DNA from 4 places in the Shewanella sp. SP1S1-7 genome. Region 1 is predicted to be linked to each of the others. Evidence: predicted binding sites of a transcription regulator. Region 1 holds the regulator's gene; each other region holds the start of a gene.
What was found. Region 1 encodes FliA, which starts transcription of late flagellar genes. Its sites were predicted from a motif close to CTAAAGNTNNNNNNNNNNNNGCCGATA; they were not measured.
Positions count from the first base shown of each region.

Region 2: a site for FliA is predicted at 2,007-2,033, ahead of Q4Q49_RS03425 (DUF5610 domain-containing protein). Genes of this name have one in related genera too.
Region 3: a site for FliA is predicted at 3,650-3,676, ahead of pomA (flagellar motor protein PomA). Genes of this name have one in related genera too.
Region 4: a site for FliA is predicted at 2,533-2,559, ahead of Q4Q49_RS04450 (cytoplasmic protein). Genes of this name have one in related genera too.

Region 1 is NZ_JAUOEU010000006.1:7,893-13,093, reverse strand. It holds gene flhA (flagellar biosynthesis protein FlhA) at 1-316, shown strand, start outside; gene flhF (flagellar biosynthesis protein FlhF) at 328-1,710, shown strand; gene Q4Q49_RS06740 (MinD/ParA family protein) at 1,715-2,596, shown strand; gene Q4Q49_RS06735 (RNA polymerase sigma factor FliA) at 2,589-3,302, shown strand; gene cheY (chemotaxis response regulator CheY) at 3,350-3,733, shown strand; gene Q4Q49_RS06725 (protein phosphatase CheZ) at 3,747-4,484, shown strand; gene Q4Q49_RS06720 (chemotaxis protein CheA) at 4,500-5,201, shown strand, end outside.
Region 2 is NZ_JAUOEU010000003.1:24,582-29,782, reverse strand. It holds gene Q4Q49_RS03435 (glutathione S-transferase N-terminal domain-containing protein) at 1-402, opposite strand, end outside; gene Q4Q49_RS03430 (ferredoxin--NADP reductase) at 484-1,233, opposite strand; gene Q4Q49_RS03425 (DUF5610 domain-containing protein) at 1,347-1,973, opposite strand; gene Q4Q49_RS03420 (histidine phosphatase family protein) at 2,199-2,816, shown strand; gene Q4Q49_RS03415 (FMN-binding glutamate synthase family protein) at 2,828-4,318, shown strand; gene Q4Q49_RS03410 (hypothetical protein) at 4,470-4,679, shown strand; gene Q4Q49_RS03405 (hypothetical protein) at 4,818-5,078, opposite strand; gene Q4Q49_RS03400 (ABC transporter ATP-binding protein/permease) at 5,156-5,201, opposite strand, start outside.
Region 3 is NZ_JAUOEU010000006.1:141,465-146,665, forward strand. It holds gene thiI (tRNA uracil 4-sulfurtransferase ThiI) at 1-1,325, opposite strand, end outside; gene Q4Q49_RS07310 (flagellar motor protein MotB) at 1,788-2,720, opposite strand; gene pomA (flagellar motor protein PomA) at 2,724-3,491, opposite strand; gene xseB (exodeoxyribonuclease VII small subunit) at 3,806-4,045, shown strand; gene ispA ((2E,6E)-farnesyl diphosphate synthase) at 4,048-4,929, shown strand; gene dxs (1-deoxy-D-xylulose-5-phosphate synthase) at 4,951-5,201, shown strand, end outside.
Region 4 is NZ_JAUOEU010000003.1:253,841-259,041, reverse strand. It holds gene ohrR (hydroperoxide resistance transcriptional regulator OhrR) at 1-182, opposite strand, end outside; gene Q4Q49_RS04460 (organic hydroperoxide resistance protein) at 321-746, shown strand; gene Q4Q49_RS04455 (cytochrome C biosynthesis protein) at 1,022-2,467, shown strand; gene Q4Q49_RS04450 (cytoplasmic protein) at 2,590-2,775, shown strand; gene Q4Q49_RS04445 (hypothetical protein) at 2,861-3,151, opposite strand; gene Q4Q49_RS04440 (methyltransferase domain-containing protein) at 3,183-3,728, opposite strand; gene Q4Q49_RS04435 (hypothetical protein) at 3,734-4,144, opposite strand; gene fccA (fumarate reductase flavoprotein subunit FccA) at 4,643-5,201, shown strand, end outside.

The DNA.
Region 1 (5,201 bases):
AGGCCCAGAGCTCGAAATCCCTGTCATAACTTTGGCGCCAGAGTTGGAACAGATGTTGCATCAGTCAATGCAAGCAACCGGTGGTGATGGTCCTAACATTGAACCCGGTCTTGCAGAACGCATGCAGCAGTCCCTTGCCGATGCGGCTCAGAAGCAAGAAATGGTCGGACAACCCGCCATATTGTTGACGTCAGGTATGTTACGCGCGACGCTGTCACGCTTTGTTAAACATACTATTCCTAATCTCAGAGTCATTTCATATCAAGAAATACCTGATGAGAAGCAAATACGTATCGTATCTGCAGTCGGCCAGTAGAGGACGCATAAGTGAAGATTAAACGATTTTTTGCCAAAGACATGCGCGCCGCACTGGCCCAAGTGAAAGAAACACTCGGCTCAGATGCCGTCATTATGTCAAATAAGAAAGTGAATGGGGGCATCGAAATTGTCGCCGCCGTTGACTATGACGAACCTAAAGCGAAAACCGCAGCTACTGCGCCAGCGCCAACCTTTATGGACGTGAGTGACGACCTTGTGTCCTTGGGTGCTAAGCAGCCAGTACGAGTAGAAACCCGTGCTAAGCCAGCGGCACCTGCTGACTCATTACAAGCCTTGCTAGAGAAGCAACAAAGCCGTTTGAATCAACAAATGTCGCATCAGCAAGTTGATGCCGCGTTACCCGCATGGGCAAAGGGCTTACAAGCGCCGGCAGCGGCAAAAGTGGAGCGTCGCGAAGCGCCTGCTACTTTTGATAAGAAGCCACAAACATCACAGAAACAAAGCGCTGATATTGAGGCAATGCGTGATGAGTTAGCCTCATTGCGTAATTTATTGACACACCAAGTGTCCTCTTTGATGACAGAACATAAAAAACGCATCGACCCCGTCGGTGCTATGCTCGAGGCCAAGTTACTTGAGGCTGAATTCTCCCCTGCGGTTGCGAATAAATTAGCGGCGCTGAGCCAACATTATACGCCTGCAGAATTAGTCAGAGCCTTACCTCAAAGTTTAGCTAATATGCTTGATAATCAAGGTGATGATATTGTTAAACAGGGCGGGGTGGTTGCATTAGTGGGTCCAACGGGTGTGGGTAAAACCACGTCATTAGCGAAACTTGCAGCCCGTTTTGCTGCCCATCACGGTGCTGAGCATGTGGCTTTGATAACGACAGATCATTATCGCATCGGAGCCTATGAGCAATTAGCAACTTATGGCAAAATAATGGGCTGCCCTGTAAAGCAAGCTCATGATCTAAATGAATTAGAGCAAATTCTCTATCAGTTTAGGAATCGCAAGCTAGTATTGATAGATACGGCTGGCATGGGACAGCGAGATATGCGTCTTTACCAGCAACTTGATAATTTAACTGCAAATAGCAGGATACCTATCCGCAGTTATCTGGTACTGTCTGCGACAGGACAGCGCCGTGTGCTGCAAGATGCAGTCAATCATTTTAAACGCATTCCCCTATCTGGTGTCGTTCTCACAAAACTCGATGAATCTGTGTCGTTAGCAGGGGCATTAAGTGTGTTGATCCAAAATGGATTACCATTAAGTTATGTTACTGATGGACAAAGAGTTCCTGAAGATATGAAAGTTGCGGATACCTTAGATTTAGCCCAGCAGGCACTCGCAGCGTTAGATAGTACAGAACAACAATCATTACAAGACACAGCGTGGTCAGATAATATGGCCTGTGCATTTGAGTAGATTTATGACCCTGGATCAAGCAAGTGGTTTACGTATGATGAATCAACCCTATAACGAAAAAGTGAAAGTAATCGCGGTCACAGGTGGTAAAGGCGGCGTTGGTAAAACCAGCGTCTCCATTAATACTGCTGTGGCATTAGCCGAAAAAGGCAAGCGTGTCTTGGTACTTGATGCTGACCTTGGCTTAGCAAACGTCGATGTCATGCTGGGTATTCGCGCCGAGCGTAACCTCTCCCATGTTCTCTCTGGTGATGCAGAGCTTGACGATATTATCGTTCGTGGCCCTAAAGGGATTGGCATAGTGCCAGCCACTTCAGGAACACAAGGGATGGTGGAATTAAGCCCAGCGCAACATGCTGGGTTAATTCGCGCATTTAGTGAGATGCGGACTCAGTTTGATATTCTAGTCGTAGATACTGCTGCTGGGATTTCAGATATGGTGCTCAGTTTCTCACGTGCATCGCAGGATGTGCTGGTCGTTGTTTGTGATGAACCCACATCAATTACCGATGCCTATGCCCTGATAAAAATCCTCAGCCGTGAGCATGGTGTGTTCCGTTTTAAAATAGTTGCCAATATGGTGCGTAGTTTACGCGAAGGTATGGAATTATTTGCTAAACTCAGTAAAGTGACCGACAGATTTTTAGATGTCGCCCTTGAATTAGTTGCAACTATTCCATTTGACGAAAACTTACGTAAATCAGTTCGTAAGCAAAAACTGGTAGTTGAAGCTTATCCTAAATCACCAGCGGCGATTGCGTATCAAGGATTGGCAAATAAAATTCTGAGCTGGCCTGTACCGCAGCAACCTGGTGGGCATTTGGAGTTTTTCGTTGAGCGTTTAGTGCAACGACCAGATTTTCAAGAGGAAAAAACGAGTGAATAAAGCCGCTGCGTATACTTGTTTAGACAATAAATCGTCGATCGTTGAACAGTATGCTCCGTTGGTGAAAAGAATTGCGCATCATTTACTCGCCAGATTACCTGCCTCAGTGCAGCTAGATGATTTACTCCAAGCTGGGATGATGGGTTTATTAGAAGCATCATCCAAGTTTGATGGTGGCAAGGGTGCGAAATTTGAAACCTTCGCCGGCATACGTATACGAGGGGCGATGTTAGATGAAATTCGCCGTGGTGATTGGGTGCCTCGTTCCGTTCATCGTAATAACCGCAAGGTTGCACATGCTATTGATGAGTTAGAGCAAGCGCTGGGTCGTGATGCACGCGACACAGAAATTGCAGAAAAACTTGATATGACGCTCGATGAGTACCATCATATTCTTAACGATGTTTCTGTCGGAAAAATCATAGGGATAGAAGACTTAGGCGTATCTCAGGATATACTTACAGTGAGTGATCGGTCCGATGATGATTCATTTGAAGCATTAGCTGAGAACCAATTTCATTCTGCTCTGGTTGAGGCAATTAAATTATTGCCTGAAAGAGATGCATTAGTGTTATCCCTGTACTACGATGAAGCATTGAATTTAAAAGAGATTGGCGCCATTCTTGAGGTCAGTGAATCGCGTGTTAGCCAGATATTAAGTCAGGCAATGTTGCGATTGAAAGCTAAACTCAAGCACTGGACATAAGTATAATTATTAATCGAGCACAGAATGTCAGCTCACCGGAGGAAACCTTGGACAAGAATATGAAGATTCTCATTGTTGACGATTTTTCGACAATGAGGCGTATCATCAAGAACTTGTTGCGAGACTTGGGGTTTAACAATACCCAAGAAGCAGACGATGGCTCAACAGCCCTGCCGATGTTGCAAAAGGGGGATTTTGATTTTGTTGTTACAGATTGGAATATGCCCGGTATGCAAGGCATCGATCTGTTAAAAGCAATTCGCGCAGATGATTCGCTAAAGCATTTACCCGTATTAATGGTGACAGCTGAAGCAAAACGTGAACAGATTATCGCTGCCGCTCAAGCGGGAGTGAATGGATATGTGGTTAAGCCTTTTACCGCTGCAACGCTGAAAGAGAAGCTAGATAAAATATTCGAACGACTCGCTTGAGCAAGGATGAGCTATGAAGTCACAAACATCAGGGCTCATCACGCTCGAACAAGCTCAGCACTTGGTTGAATTATTAAGTGTCGGTGAGCAACGTCAGGCAGATGATTTATTTCGGGAGCTTGCTGCTCCACTGCAACGAGAATTATTTGAAGAGGTAGGGAAATTAACTCGGCAACTTCATAGCGCTTTAATGGATTTTCAAGTTGATAATCGTCTAGCTGAATTAGCCAATACAGAAATTCCCGATGCCAAACAACGTTTAAATTACGTTATTGACATGACTGAACAAGCGGCAAATAAAACCATGGATGCGGTAGAAGAATGTTTACCTTTGGCCAATGCCGTAACGGTGAATATTCAAAAAGTCATGCCATCTTGGGACAAATTAATGCGCCGAGAAATAGAACTCAGCGAGTTTAAGGTTCTTTGCCACGATGTCCAAGATCTTATGTCCCGTAGTTCAAATGACTCGACTCGACTGCGTGAATTGTTAAATCAAATATTGATGGCGCAAGATTTTCAAGACTTAACAGGACAAATGATACGTCGTGTTATTGATCTGGTTATGGAAGTAGAAAGTAATCTGGTTTCTATGCTGACGGTATTTGGTGAGCAGCCTATGATTGAAAGTCAGATTGCTCAGAAAAATAATATTGAAGCGGAAGGGCCGATAATGAATGCCGAGCTTCGTCAAGATGTAGTAACGGGTCAAGACGAAGTGGATGATCTTCTATCGAGTCTGGGTTTCTAACTGGGAGTCAATTTGATGGCCTTTGATGTAGATGAAGAGATACTCCAGGACTTTTTAATCGAAGCCGGTGAAATTTTAGAGCTTCTGCAAGAGCAACTCGTTGCGCTTGAAAATAATCCTGATGACACTAACTTGCTAAACGCCATTTTTAGAGGGTTCCACACCGTTAAAGGTGGCGCAGGCTTTCTTAGCTTAACTCCCATGGTCGATGTGTGTCATGAGGCTGAAAATACCTTCGATTTATTACGGACTGGTAAACGTAGCGTCAATGCAGAGCTGATGGATATTATTTTGCAGGCTGTTGATGCAATTAATACCATGTTTGCTCAAACGCAGCAGGGCGAGCAGCAAGATCCTGCCGATTCGGGTTTGTTGGCTAGGCTTAAAATGCTGAGTTCAGGTGCGCCATTGCCATCTGAAGTTGCGTCTGCAGAGGTGGTCGAAATTGTCGAACCTGAGCCTGTCGTTGAAACCATTGTTGAAACTCCCGTCCCACAAGACATCCCTATAGAGATAAGTCATAGCTCATCTTCAAGTATTGATGATATCAACGACGCTGAATTTGAAGCTTTATTAGATGCGCTTCATGGCTCAGGAAAAGGTCCTGCGGCGGCTACCGCCGTGGTCTCTGATCCTGTTGTCGCTAAGCCAGCTGCGCCAGTTAAAGCGTCTCCTGCATCGGGCGATGACATCACTGATGACGAGTTTGAAGCATTG
Region 2 (5,201 bases), on a different contig from region 1:
ACCACGCAGCAATGCTTGTTCAAAGCGAGCCGTCCAAAAAGCCGATCTCACGCCTTCATCTTCACGCATCTGCTCTTGGCGTAATTTCACCGCGCTATCGATTAAGCCTTTTATCAAAGAATATTGACACTCCAACACCCAGTTATGACTTGAGATGCCAAACATCTTACGATCGCCAAGCTCAGCATCTAGGTAGCGCATAATCACTTCGCTATCGAATAACGCCACGCCATCGTTAGTGATGAGACACGGGATCTGTCCTAGCGGGTTAGCATCGAGTAATTCGGCACTGTTTTCAAAGGGATTGACTAGCTGCTCTTCAATATTGTTAATTCCTAAATACTGGATTAAGGCTCTAACACAACGGGCGTAGGGTGAAGCTTGAGAACTTAACAACTTCATCAAAAATTTCCTTATATTTGCATTAAACGCTATGGCTATTTAGGAGCGAAAACGGCTTGCTCCCACCCATATAAAATGGGATCACCAATATTTCTCTACGGTAATTTGTCCGGGAGCACGACGTAAATTCTTCACTAATCCCTTATCGAGTAAGGCGCTTTGCGCGCCATTGATCATTCCGGGATTGCCACAAATCATAACTTGGGAATCAGCAGCACTTAAGGTTACTCCTGCCTTTTTTTCAATCTCACCCGAGACCAGGCCCTCGGGTATACGACACTGCAACGCATCGGCAAAGGGTTCACGGGTCACACTCAAGACTAATGTAAACTGTGCTGGGTATGTGCGTTCTAACTCACGCAGCTTATCAAGATACGCCAAATCCTGCGCCTCGCGCACGCCATACACAAGTACGACTTTTTCGAAACGCTCCCAAGGTTCATGGGTGTCGAGCATAGACAAAAATGGCCCTACCGCTGTACCTGTAGCCAAAAACCATAAGTGCTTGCCTTGGAGTTTACCCTTAGGAATTTCCGCTAAGGTCATAAAACCAGTCGCGGTTGAGGTAATTTCAATTTCATCGCCTATGCCAAGGTTTTGCAATTGCGGCGATAACAGGCCGTCCTCTACCGCGACTGCGAGCACTTCGGCATAGGGTTTATCGGGAGAATTGACTAAGGAGTATGCTCTGGCAACACGCTTATCATCTTGCATTTGACTTAACTTGATAAACTGGCCAGGAATAAATGGGGCTAACTCGGCGGCGATGCGCAATGAAAATAACTTATCGCTCCAATCAATACGTTCTATAACTTGTCCCCTAGTCCACATAGCGTACCCTCAAGCGAAACGTTAAATAGGCTTCCAGCATAGACTTTTTTCCGCATAACAAAAACCCCTTATGATAAGGGGCTTATGGCGATAGAACCGAAAACAACAGAGCGTTAACTGGCACTCGATTGTGTCTCATCTGTCTTCTTATTAAAACTATCTCTAAAGGCCTGTAGTCCCTCTTGCACTAAACCATAGGTTTTATCGACACCATCGGCAATATCCCCCTGCAAGACTCTAAGGCCAGACAGAATGTCTTTCGCTTCTTTAAAACCGTTGTCAATGGCACCACCAATAATCCCCATAAAACTATCGAGTTGCTCATTTAAGCTCATACCCGAGTTTTGTTGCTGGTGAATGCTAAAAAACTGCGTCGCAAAACTCACGATACGATCTGCAGTCGCTTCTGGCGATGTATCTACGCCATTATCGTAAGCAGTTTGAATCGCGTTCTCGCCCATAGTAGGCGCTAACTCTTTATTAATCGACTCTATCGCAGCGCGATAAAGCAAGATCATAGACTGATCGCCTGACTTGATATTCACATCTTGCTGTGCCGATAAAATCGCTTGATTCATCAGCTGCTTACTCGTTTGCTGCGCGGTTTGTTTCGAGGTCACTTCGGTGGTTTTCGCGTCCTTCGAATCACTCACTTCGGTACCCTTAGGCGCCGTATTTTCAGCATATTTTTTCTGCGGCAAAGGGGTACTTTGCACTTGAGAGGGTTTATTGATTTCCATGATGACTATCCATTCAATTCGGGTCGACTTTATTATCGACCAAAATTTAACCAGCTTTAGTAATTTTTAGAATTGAAGTACCATCGTGACCACAAGGTCATGATAAGGCCCGCATAAATTGAGTGGGTTTATTCTGTATAAAGTGCATAAAGCGCCATCCACCCGCATGCAGATCATTACTATCGTCGAGCTTAGAGATAAGCCAATAGAAAAGGATGTTACACCATGGCAGCAGGCCGCAATTTGAGTCATTTCCGCTTTCACGTGTTTACACAAATGCTTAAGTGCACTATTGAGCACTATACGAGCATCAATATCAAACGCCTTAGTTTGCTCACCGGTCTTATTATCTTAACTTGCCTCAGCCTCGCCCCGATTAGCCAAGCCCATGCTGAAAACAGGCTGATTATTTTAGTCAGACATGCCGAAAAAGCCGACACGCCAGCCAATGACCCACAGTTATCGCCCAAGGGGGAAATGCGCGCAACGTCACTGATCACCGCCTTGAACCGCACGCCATTGTCGCAACTCATCGCGACTCAATACCAGCGAACCCAGCAAACACTCGCGCCTATCGCCGAGGCTCGCCATTTGCCCGTGACGATAGTCGAGGCAGCCAAACCTATCGAAGAACATATTCAGCTGATTGTCGAACAAGTGCATGCGGTACGAGGTAATACGCTCATCGCTGGTCATTCAAACACAGTGCCATTAATCATCAAAGCCCTGGGTGGACCTGAGATCCAAGCGATCGGCGAAGAGGACTACAGTCAGCTGTTTTTACTCTCTCTTAATGATGGCCAACCCGCAAGCTTGATCGCCACCCGTTACGGACAAGAATAAGGATAAATAACATGAGTGAACTCAATTGGTTTATGTGGGGACTCGATCTGTTTTCAGGACTGTTTTTGATCGTTATAGGACTCGCAGTACTCGCGGTTATTTACATGTATATCGCAGATAAAATGCAGACCAAACAAGCGGTAAGGCATAACTATCCCGTGATTGGTCGTTTTCGATATCTGTTCGAAAAACAAGGTGAGTTTTTCAGACAATACTTTTTCGCCCAAGACAGGGAAGAACTGCCCTTCAACCGTGCTGAACGCAGCTGGGTGTACCGCGCCGCCAAAAATGTCGATAGAACCATAGCCTTTGGTTCGACTCGCCCTTTGGATACAGCTGGTACTATCATGTTTATGAATACCGCCTTTCCGACCCAAGATGAAGATATCACTCCTATTCATCCGCTGACGATTGGCACTCACTGTCGCCAGCCCTATACGACTCAAGCCATTTGCCATATTTCAGCCATGAGTTTTGGCGCCCTATCGCGCCCAGCCATCACCGCCCTTTCCCATGGCGCCGCGCAAGCGGGTTGCTGGCTTAACACGGGTGAAGGCGGCTTGAGCCCATATCATCTCAAAGGTGGCTGCGATCTCGTCTTTCAAATTGGAACAGCAAAATACGGTGTGCGAAATGAACAAGGACATTTAGACGATGAAAAACTGAAAGCGATAGCGATTCATCCAGAAGTCAAAATGTTCGAAATCAAAATGAGCCAAGGGGCAAAACCAGGCAAAGGTGGCATTTTACCCGGTATTAAAGTGAATGCTGAAATTGCCCATATTCGCGGCATTCCTGAGGGACACGACTCAATCAGCCCCAATGGCCATATCGAATTTAAGTCAGTGAACGACATTTTGGATATGGTCGAGCGAGTTCGTGAAGTCACAGGTAAACCTACTGGCATTAAAGCCGTACTCGGTGAAGTACAATGGCTGGAAGATTTATGTGATGAAATTGAACGCCGCGGCGAAGACTCAGCCCCCGACTTTTTCACCTTAGACAGCGCCGATGGCGGCACGGGCGCAGCGCCGCAACCGTTAATGGATTATGTCGGATTACCGCTGAAAGAAAGCTTACCTATCCTAGTCAATATCTTGATCCAACGAGGCTTGCGTAAACGTATCAAAGTCATCGCCTCGGGCAAACTTATCGCCCCATCTAGAGTCGCTTGGGCTTTGGCATTAGGTGCTGACTTTATCGCATCGGCCCGTGGCAACATGTTCGCCCTCGGCTGTATTCAAGCCTTGCAATGTAATAAAGATACCTGTCCAACGGGTATCACTACGCACAATCCAAAACTTCAACAAGGGCTAAATCCTAGGGATAAATCGACGCGGGTCGCTAACTATAATCATAATTTACACCATGACTTAGGGCTAATCGCGCACTCTTGCGGTGTGACAGAGCCAAGACAACTTAAGCCTTCACATGTACGAATTGTGCTCGATAGCGGTTTATCTATCTCACTCGACAAATTCTATTCGCACATGGATAAATAGCCGCAAACCCTTGCGGTGATTAGCCAGTACAACTTTTGTCTATATGAGTTTTACATAAGGTATATTTGAATGCGTATCACAAAAGAGGTAAGATCCGTGAGGTGAGGCGTTATTCAAATACCTTACCCACAATTGAACTTAAGGAAACACTTTGAAATCTAGCTTCGTAAGCCAACTGCCCGCCAGTAAAACTGTAAGCACGAGCTGTAAGAGCTGTAATCGCCTGACTGAGATCGAAGGCGAGCTTGTGTGTTTTCGTGAAGGACAGATCATTCGACTCACCTTGATCGATGAGTCAGCGCCTAAATTGAATCTTTTATGCGAAGGTTGGAAAGCTGGCAAGCTGAATGGCGTAGCTTAATTCGGCACTATTGGTCTTAAACAAGATATAAAGCGTTAAAGCAAAATGACTCTTCCTTGAGCATCGAGAATAGTTGCTCACCACTACCCTCCCACATTCTCATCAAACGCTGACTTTCTAACGCATTTTCTATGATGTTTAGCGCATGCTCATCATATAGTCACTTGTCGGCACATGCATATCGCGGATCACGCCCGCAAGTACCATCTCTGGATTGACCTTAGCCAAAGTAAGACACCGAGTCGTCACCAGTAGACCCGCATTCAATTCAGCATGAATACGTTGCAGCGAATCATAATCAACACCACGTTTTTTCAATGTCGCCATGATGGCAAACCAATCAGTGGCGACTTTTTCTTCTTTGCCTTCAATGTTCACTCTCAGTGCAATATTTTCCATGCCAGATCTCTTCCGATTGATGTGTTGGCATTTGAGTATAGAGAGCCGAAGCTGAATAAAGACTGAACTGTATTGCGCTATTCACTGCTCAGATGAGTATGTTGCTGCTCATTTTGTATCCGC
Region 3 (5,201 bases), 130 kb from region 1:
GCTAACTTGAAGAATGGGATACGTTTAATCTCAATACCTTCAATTTGCAACGGTTTGCTTTCCTCTTCTTCAGGGGCGCGAATATCAATGACCACTTGGTTGGTATCAATACTGGCGACCGTTTCAGTCTCAGTAATCCGAGTATCCATTTGTTCTGCGATCTCCCTGATATCAATAGTGACAGACTGGGCGATGATTTGATCGATCAAATCTTCAGAGAACTTTTTCTCTTCCGCTTCTACTTTAGTTAATACCGCTTTAACCGTTGGCTTTTGCGAAATCACGCCGCAATATTCAGGCATCGACTTGGCAAAATCTTCGGTGCCGATTTTACGGCTCTCGTTGATAATGTCTTGTTTATCCATGGCAATCAGCGGACGTAAAATCAGCAGCTCAGTACAGCGGTCAATCACGTTTAAGTTGGTCAGCGTTTGGCTAGAGACTTGGCCTAAACTTTCACCGGTCACCAAGGCTTGAATGCCCATACGGTCGGCAATACGCGCCGCAGTGCGCATCATCATACGCTTGAGCACTACGCCCATTTGACCGTTATCGATACGCTCTAAAATCTCAGCAACAACAGGCTCAAAAGGCACAGAGATAAACTTCACCTTGTGGGATTCGCCGTAGGTTTTCCACAAATGATAAGCCACTTGCTTCACGCCAATTTCATGCTGCGCACCGCCCAGATTGAAGAAGCAGTAATGGGTACGCGCGCCCTTTTTGATAAATTGATAGCTAGACACACCGGAGTCAAAACCACCTGAAATCAAAGACAACACATCTTCCTGTGTCGCCATCGGGAAACCACCTAAGCCTTCAATACGCTTAGTGACCATGTAAAGATTATCGCGTTCAATTTCAAGGTTAACGGTAATATCGGGATTCTTTAAACGCACACCTAAAGCATCGGTAAACTGATTTAAGCCGCCGCCGACGTAACGCTCCACTTCGATAGAATTAAAATCGTGATCGCCAGTGCGCTTCACTCGCACGCAGAAGGTTTTACCCGCGAGTTGGTCACGGTAAACAGGCAAGACTTGCTGATAAATATCGTCCACAGATTCAAAGCTGTACTCATCCACTTGCACTACGTGGGCAATGCCAGGAATACACGCCAGACGCTCACCGAAGGCTTGGGCCAATTCAGGCTTATCCTTTGGTACCATAACCATAATGCGGTCCCACTGACGTTGAACTTTAGCGTCTTCGTCGACTTTTTTGAGCACATTACGTATGTTGGTTTCAAGCATTTTGGTGAAGCGCATCCTTACGGGTTTGCTCTTCATCATGATTTCTGGGTACAGCTTTACAATAAACTTCATGGGATTTCCGCGGGCAATTTTAAAACAGCAAAATTGGTTAAAAGAATAATCGGGGGATTATATACCCAAGCGACCTAAAAATGCGAGTTTCAGCGCGCATCGCAAACAGCCACACAAGCCACATTCATGGCGGATTAATGGCGGATTAGTGATTAAGTCACGACGGGATTTTTAAGCGAATTCGGTTGGAATAATGTCACTAAAGCCTATTCGCTTAGTTTGAATTGCCCTGCTTCAAATGAGTGGCTTGAAATGAATGATTTGAGACAAGTCGTTGAGGTAAGCTTGAAGGAAGCTTAGGGATAACACACTCTCTGCGATTGGCGCAAAGCCCAAATGGATTTAAACCAACCACAGCGCTTTGGTGCATAACGCGTTAGTAAAAAAGGGAAAAGTCCACCTTAGCCCAATAAAAAAGCCGCAACAGGATTGCGGCTTTAGATGCAGTGAGTACCAAGCTACCTAAGGCGAATTACCAACCTGAATTTCATCAGATTCCTTCGCTTTACCTTGCTCAATGGCAATTTCCACCCTGCGGTTACGGGCACGATTCTCCGGTGAATCGTTTGGCACTATCGGGTTATTAGACGCCATGCCCACCACTTTCATCCGTTTAGAATCAAAGCCTTTGACTTGCACTAACTCGTGGGCCACAGCCACAGCGCGTTTACTGGATAAATCCCAGTTAGAGCTATAAAGCTCATCGCTGATTTGCATGTCATCCGTGTAACCCGATACGGTAATAATCCCCGGCACATCTTTTAGCAGTTCGCCAACAGATCGCACCACAGGCTTAAATCGTGGTTGAAGGAAGCCTGAACCAGAGGCAAATGCACCCTTCTCACGGATACGGATAATAATCTGCTGACCTAAGGACTCAATTTCAATCGCACCATCGGTGATCTCTTTATTGAGCTCCTGCGCCATCTTCTTCACTTCTTGATTGATCTTATCCTGTGCCGCTGCCGCTTCGGCTTTAACCGCATCGGCCACTTCCTGCGCTGTTGCAGTGGCTTCACCACCACGCTGAGAACCACTTTGCTGCTGAACGCCGCCAGCACTGTCGTCTTCACCCGCTTGATAATCCAATACAGGTTCCGTCATTTCATTGGTTTGCTGGTTAATAATTTCAATCGGCGTGGGATCGGGACGGCCGGGTCTAAATTCTAAGGCAATAACAGACGTCCCTTTCGGGATATCTTTGACTTCCACCTTATTTTGCACACCAAAGGCATACTTCATTGAGCCCGCGATCTGCTTAAACTTCATTACGTCCATTTCGGAAAATGACAATAACAACACGAAGAAACACATCAACAGCGACATCAAGTCAGCAAAGGTCGCCAACCACATCGGTGCTCCGGCCGGTGGACAGTTGCACTTAGCCTTAGCCATGGGCTACTCTCCGTCCGTTGTATCTATTTTGCGATTTTTCTCAGCCAGATAATTTTTCAAGAAGCCTTCAATCACCCGTGGGTTTTGTCCGTCTTGAATCGCCAACACCGCATCCATAATCAAATTACGGTTCAGCATTTCTTCGCCCATCCTAAGCGTTAACTTATCCGCGATAGGAAGACAAACCATGTTGGCGACCATAGCGCCGTATAAGGTGGTTAACAAGGCCACCGCCATCGAGGGGCCGATGGATTTAGGATCTGACATGTTTGACAGCATGGCCACAAGACCCACCAGCGTACCAATCATGCCCATTGCCGGACCTACGTCACCAAACGCTCTAAAAATGCCGATCCCTGTACGATGGCGCTCTTCGGTCAGGCCGATATCCTTCTCTAAGGCAGCGCGCACCACTTCACCATCGTGACCATCAACAAGCATGTCGACGGCTTTTTGCATAAAGCTGTTAGTAATCTGCGCTTCTTCTAAGGCTAAAAAACCGCCTTTACGGGCGGCATCAGCCATAGTCACGGACTGTTCAATCAAATCTTCTGGCTTATCAATCTTAAAAATAAACGCTTTGGCGGCGATTTTTACCGCACTAAAAAACTGTTTAAGATTGAACTTCATCATCACTACGAAGAAGGACCCACCGAAAACAATAAGAATCGAGGGTACATCAACGAAAATCATTAAACCGCCGCTGGTGGCCATTGCCCCGAGGATAAAACCAAAGGCACCCACAATTCCAATTACTGTTGCTAAATCCACAACGGCTCCTCAATTTTCGTAATAAACGACATAATACTTACCCTAGGTAAGCAATAACACTCAGTTGTTCCACTGAGTAAGATAATCCCACCGACACACATGCGAGTCTTGTCTATCCAGTTAAAAATTACCATACAAATGATGATACTATTGTCAGTTATCGGACACACACTAAGCAAGTTTAGCGACAATTTATATTTTCTGAAAAAATTTCAGTAACAAAGCGTGCTATTGAGCAAATATCTTTAGTCTGAATTTGACCCTAAAGCCGCCCTGATATACCTTGTGTCCGCTAAATCAAAGGAAGCATAAACGTGGCGAAGAAACCCGAAAATCTCAGTTTTGAAGAATCCCTTGGCGAACTTGAGCGCATTGTTGCCGATCTAGAACAAGGCGATATCTCTCTCGATGACGCGTTAAAACAATTTGAACGTGGCATCAATCTGGTTCGAAATAGCCAAGCAAAACTCGAACAAGCCCAACAAAAAGTGGCCATTTTACTGAAACAAGATGAAAATGCGCCCCTATCCCCCTATGCCGTTGAGGGCGAATAAGCGTGTTAGTCAGTGCCATTCAAAAATATCAACAACGGGTTGATAATCAATTAAAACAGCGTTTTAGTACGCTTGAAGATACTGCTCCCCAATTAAAAGCCGCCATGACTTACGGCGCCTTATTGGGTGGCAAACGCATTCGACCTTTCCTTGTATACAGTGTCGGACGCATGTTTGGGGTCGAGCTCGAAAAATTAGATGCTTGCGCCGCAGCCATTGAATGTATCCATGCTTATTCATTGATCCACGACGATTTACCCGCCATGGATGATGATGAACTGCGCCGTGGTCAGCCCACAGTGCATATCGCTTTTGATGAAGCGACCGCCATTTTAGCGGGGGATGCACTGCAGACCTTAGCCTTTGAAATTGTCACCGAAGCGGTAGCTGGGATCAGCAGCGAGCAACATATCGCTATGGTCAGAGTATTAGCAAAAGCCTCAGGTTATCGTGGCATGTGTGGCGGCCAAGCGATAGACTTAGCCTCAACAGATAAACATATTGATCTTAAAGCATTAACTCAGTTACATAATATGAAAACGGGCGCCCTTATCAGCTGCGCTGTTGAGTTAGCGTTAATCGCCGCGAACGCGCCAAAAGATCAGTATGCTGCTATGATGGATTTTGCCCGTGCGGTCGGACTCGCCTTCCAAGTACAAGACGATATCCTCGACATCGTAGCCACCACCGAAGAACTCGGTAAGCCGCAAGGCTCTGATACTGAATCGAATAAGAGTACGTTTCCACAACTACTTGGACTACAAGGTGCACAAGACACCGCCAAACAACTGATCCAAGAGGCACTATCAGCGCTGGCTAAATTGCCATACAATAGCCAGTTAATTGCAGACTTCGCCCGCTATATCATTGAGCGAAGAATATAATAAGAGTCGAAGTATCTCGCTATGAGTTTGGACATTTCTCAGTTTCCCGTGTTGGCGCAGGCCAACACCCCTAATGAACTCCGCCAGCTTCCTCAGGCACTTTTACCACAAGTAGCCGACGAACTGCGCGAGTTCCTTCTTAAGTCTGTTGGCATATCCAGCGGACATTTTGCCTCTGGGCTCGGCACAGTGGAACTCACTGTTGCGCTGCACTATGTCTACAACACCCCTTTTGATCGGCTGATTTGGGATGTGGGCCATCAGGCTTATCC
Region 4 (5,201 bases), on a different contig from region 1:
AAGTATTGCGGATAGGTGAGATCCAATTTATCTAACAAAGGGCGATAGGCTCGCACCATAGCATTCGCGGCGCTATAAAGTGAGAAGCACACTTGGTTTTCAAGGCATAAAGCATTATCTACGCTGGTATTTTCGGCCATATCGACAGGATTAACACGGGTGTTGGGTTGAGTTGTTGCCATAGGAAGATCCGACAAATTAAATATATTGCGCACAATATACTTGCATTCACACCAAAGATCGAATTATAGTTTATCACAATTTAATTGCGCGCAATTCAAATCAATTTACTTAATCCTTAATCTAAGAAGGTCAATATTATGAAAACACTTTATGAAACACGTGCCACAGCAAAAGCGGGTCGTCAGGGTCAAGTTAGCACTGATGATGGTTTACTGGATGTGGCGTTAGCCTATCCAAAAGCCATGGGCGGTAGCGGACTTGCCACTAACCCAGAACAACTGTTTGCCGCAGGTTATGCTGCCTGTTTCTCAAACGCCGTTCTGCATGTCGCTAAAATCGGCAAAGTCGATATTACCGAAGCGCCAGTCAGTGCGGTTGTCGGCATAGGTGCCAATGATGCCGGCGGTTTTGCATTAGCGGTTGCTTTAGAAGTTAGCTTAGATTTACCGCAAGAAGCTGCTGAAGCATTAGTGCGTCACGCGCATCAAGTTTGTCCATACTCGAACGCTACACGTAATAATATCGACGTGAAACTGAGCGTAAATGGTGTTGCGTTAGGCTAACCATAATCCATCATAGACACTTGTTGATAACGTCAGAAATAGAGCACCCTCGAGTGCTTTATTCTTTATTAGCCAATAACGACTCAAGCTGAGAGTGAATGTGCATCACACCATTTCACAGGGAGATAAACTGGTTTCAGTTCCCAAAAAATGGTTATTCGCGAGTTAACTAACACTTCTTAATATCTAATTTAATCAAAATGATTGATTTAAGTAGAGTAAGAGCTAATCGAACCGTTTGACGATACTTAAACCCACTCTCAGTGGGAGGCGCTATGACAAAATATCTATCGAAATTATCTCTGTTTTGCTCGCTATTATTCCTTTTTGCCTTTTCCATCCCGAGCTGGGCCGAGACAACACCAGCAAGCTCAGCGGATCGAACGTGGCATTATATAAATGGTCAGGGTGAGCTCAAAATTAAGCTGTATTTCTTCTGGTCTAAAACTTGCCCACACTGTGCAGAGGCCCATCCTTTCATCGATTCATTGCCGCAAAAATACCCTTGGATAGAACTCGAATCTCATATGGTGTCCGCACCAGGTGTGCAAGATATTTGGCAAAATATCGCCGCAAAAACTAATACAGAAGCACGTTCTGTACCCTATATGGCCAGCTGCGAAAAAGCCGTGGTGGGCTATTCGAGCGAAGCAGTCACCGGCGAGTTTCTCGTCAATCGACTGAAGAATTGCTATTTATCCCTTGGCGGTAAACTCAGCGAAGCAGATTTGCCCACCAAAGGCGTTGTCAGTACGAGCGCGAGTACAGAAACCGATGCGCCGCTATTTGGCACCTGCGGCACAGATACTGGCGAAGGCACCTGCGATGCCACCAGCTTGGGTGACGCTACAAAAGCATCACCAGCGCAATCTGAAGTGCAGCCTGTAGAATTGCCCTTAGTGGGCGTAGTGACTCCTGAGACTATGTCTTTGCCGCTGCTCACCTTAGTGCTCGCAGGCGTGGATGCCTTTAACCCCTGCGCTTTCTTCGTTTTACTGTTTTTATTGTCGATCATGGTTAATGCTAAGAGTCGCAGCCGCATGTTACTCGTCGGCGGGATTTTCGTGTTCTTCTCAGGCTTTATCTATTTCTTGTTTATGACCGCATGGCTGAACATCTTCCAGCTGTTGGGCGCTGGCAGTGATGGCGGCATGATCATCTTAGCGGCGGGTTGTTTGGCCTTAATCGCTGGTGTCATCAACATCAAAGATTACTTCTTTACTAAGGGGGAAGTGACGCTGTCGATGTCGGCAGAAAACCGGACGAGTTTGATAAAGCGCATGGGGAAACTGTCAAATTCGAGTAGCTTAGGCGCCTTACTTATTGGCTCTACCGTACTAGCTGTTCTCGCCAACGCCTATGAACTGCTCTGCACCGCGGGCTTCCCTATGATCTACACCAGCGTGCTCTCTATGCACAATCTGCCAGATATTGAACGCTATATGTATCTGGTTTTATATAACATTGTGTATGTGATCCCGCTGGCGATTATCGTTATCGTCTTCAGCGCGACCTTAGGTAAACGTAAACTGACTGAAAAAGAAGGCCAAGCCCTAAAACTCATGTCAGGGGTGATGATGTTGGGTATGGGTATCGCGCTGGTTATCGACCCTACTGCCCTGCAAAATGTAGTGCTGGCACTGGGGCTGATCTTAGGTTCATTAGGGATCACAGCCATTATTATTATCGGCCGCAAACTGTTTTCGGCTAAGGCCAAGTAATTGACGAAACAATCGACTAAATAATTAACAAAATAATGGATGATTGGCAAATTCATGGCTAACGGCTAAAGTTAACCTTGGGTTTGCCGATAAAGGGATCCAGCTTACAATCGAGGTTAGTTATGTCAATTTCACTGAATACCCAAGCTATCGCACCTAATCTAGAAAATGGTGCAATTGGCGTTAAGGTTGCTCAGTTAGCCAAAGAGCAGCAAAAAGCCGAAGGTCAAATCGCGGTAGATTTAATTGCAGCTGCGGCGCCAAAACCAGTAGGTAATGCAGGCCACAACATCAACACTACGGCCTAATTGTTAGCAATACAGCATTTAAAAAAGCGCCTCTGATTATCAGGGCGCTTTTTTTTGTTATTTTTCTATAAAACGTCAGGCGAATTTAAGAAAAAGCGTTGCCATTCACATGCATAATTGTAAATGTCCACACCACGAACGCCAGTGGGATATGCACTAAGGCATAGAAAAACTGATCGAGTCGTCCCATTCCTTTTGCTAACCAAATCAAATACAAGTGTAATCCAATTACCAGCGGGAACAGGGCTAATAGCGGATACAGAGCGACAGGGCTGGCATCGGAAAACAGGCTATGACTTAATAAAGCCCAAGCCACCATGACAGCGGTCGTTAGCGGTGGTGTTGCAATGCGATATTGCTCTGGATAGGGAAACATCCTACAACCTCTTGAGTCTCAATCGGTAAACTTACGTTTTAGGTTTTCGCGCAATCAACTGTGCTTTATAACTGCTATGAGTGGACTGCGGATCACATAATCGACCTTCAAAGTAATGTAAAGGTTGCCAGTTAGCAAACACTGATTTGAGTTCATTTTCAGTGAGTAAGAAATCGGGGTTACGTGGCCGCCCACTCTCAGCTTGTTGTGTGGTAAAGGTTTCATAGACGATAAGGCCTGTAGTCTTAACCGCCTTGGCAATTTGCGGTAATAATGGCCGATGCAGATAATTGAATACTAACACTATGTCGTACTCTTCAATCGGTAGCGATGGCGCAGCCTCGGCTTCTAAATCCCATTGATATTTGCGGGCGTTCACATGCTCAATGTGCGACATGGCAGACAAATCCCTGTCGATAAACGTCACTTCTGCACCTTGCGCTAGAAACCACAAACCATTACGTCCAGAGCTGCAGGCAAGATCGAGTACTTTAAGTCCATCAAAGCGAGAAACAGGCCAAGTAAACTCAGTGATTAAGGCTGCGGGAGTCACGATTGGCGCATGGATTACAGACATTGCAATTAGCCCTTAATTTCTTTTTTCGAGTCGATTTGCCGACGATGCACAATAGAATAATGCCTGAGCCCTGCTGGACCATGGGACACAATCACGGACAAAAAGAGGATCGCGATTAACAACTCAGGCTTGAAATTAGCCAAAGGGACAAACAAACCAAGTAAGCCTACTTTTACTAAGGTTAACAAACCCTTAAGCTGAATTAACCAACGCCAATCACGCACAATGTCCCACAACATTAATATGCAGCCCGTCGTCATAGCGAGATACCAATAATTCAGCCATTGCGTTTTATCTACGCTTAATAAAATGCCACCACCGACACCGACGATCCCTAAAATATGCAATGCCCTTAAACTGGTTTTACTCAAACGTTGAACCCAAAAACGTTTTTCTGATATGCCTTGTTTGCGCATTACATCCCCTTAATAATCAACTGCGTAACATCTGGTTAAACTAATAATGCAACTCTATACAATAATGGCTGGATAATTAACATTATTTATAGAATACTCAAAAATAATTAAGTGACATACTCAAAGTGCTAAGTCACATTATAATATCTATTAAATACAAATAGATAAATCACATCACAAAACCAATAATTAATATCATTTTTATTTTTAAAAGTTAAAACCAATCCATTCAACATGTTAACTCGCGCAAGTTATACCGTATTCAATCAGTGACCAGTCTCAACTTCATTAATATTTCCCATCCGATTGCACATTTTAAATATGTTATTTTCGCTGCAACAAAGGTTATGTGATCTGAACACACATATACCTCTTTAGATAGTGCTAAATTTGCAAATGGAGAATGCTCTAACAGTGCGTGAGCTGCGTAAAAAATAAATATCACGCCACGATGAATAACCCTTATTAAGTAGATGAATGTACGGCGGAGGAACTACCATGTTCACAAGAAAGATTCAAAAAACAGCACTAGCCATGCTGATCTCTGGCGCAATGGCAGGAACTGCCTATGCTGCACCAGAAGTGCTAGCCGATTTTCACGGTGAAATGGGCAGTTGCGACAGTTGCCACGTCTCAGACAAAGGTGGCGTCAGCGATGACAACCTTAGCCATGAAAATGCCCAATGCGTTAGCTGCCACGGCGATTTAAAAGAACTGGCCGCCGCCGCACCTAAAGACAAAGTCTCACCCCATAAATCTCACTTGATTGGCGAAATTGCTTGTACAAGCTGCCATAAAGGCCATGAGAAATCAGTCACTTATTGCGATGCTTGCCACAGCTTCGGCTTCGATATGCCTTACGGCGGTAAATGGGAACGTAAGTTTGTTCCTGTTGATGCAGACAAAGCGGCACAGGATAAAGCCATTGCTGCTGGCGTAAAAGAAACCACTGATGTGGTTGTTATCGGTTCAGGTGGTGCAGGCCTTGCTGCTGCCGTCTCTGCCCGTGATGCTGGCGCGAAAGTGATTCTGCTCGAAAAAGAACCTGTCCCAGGTG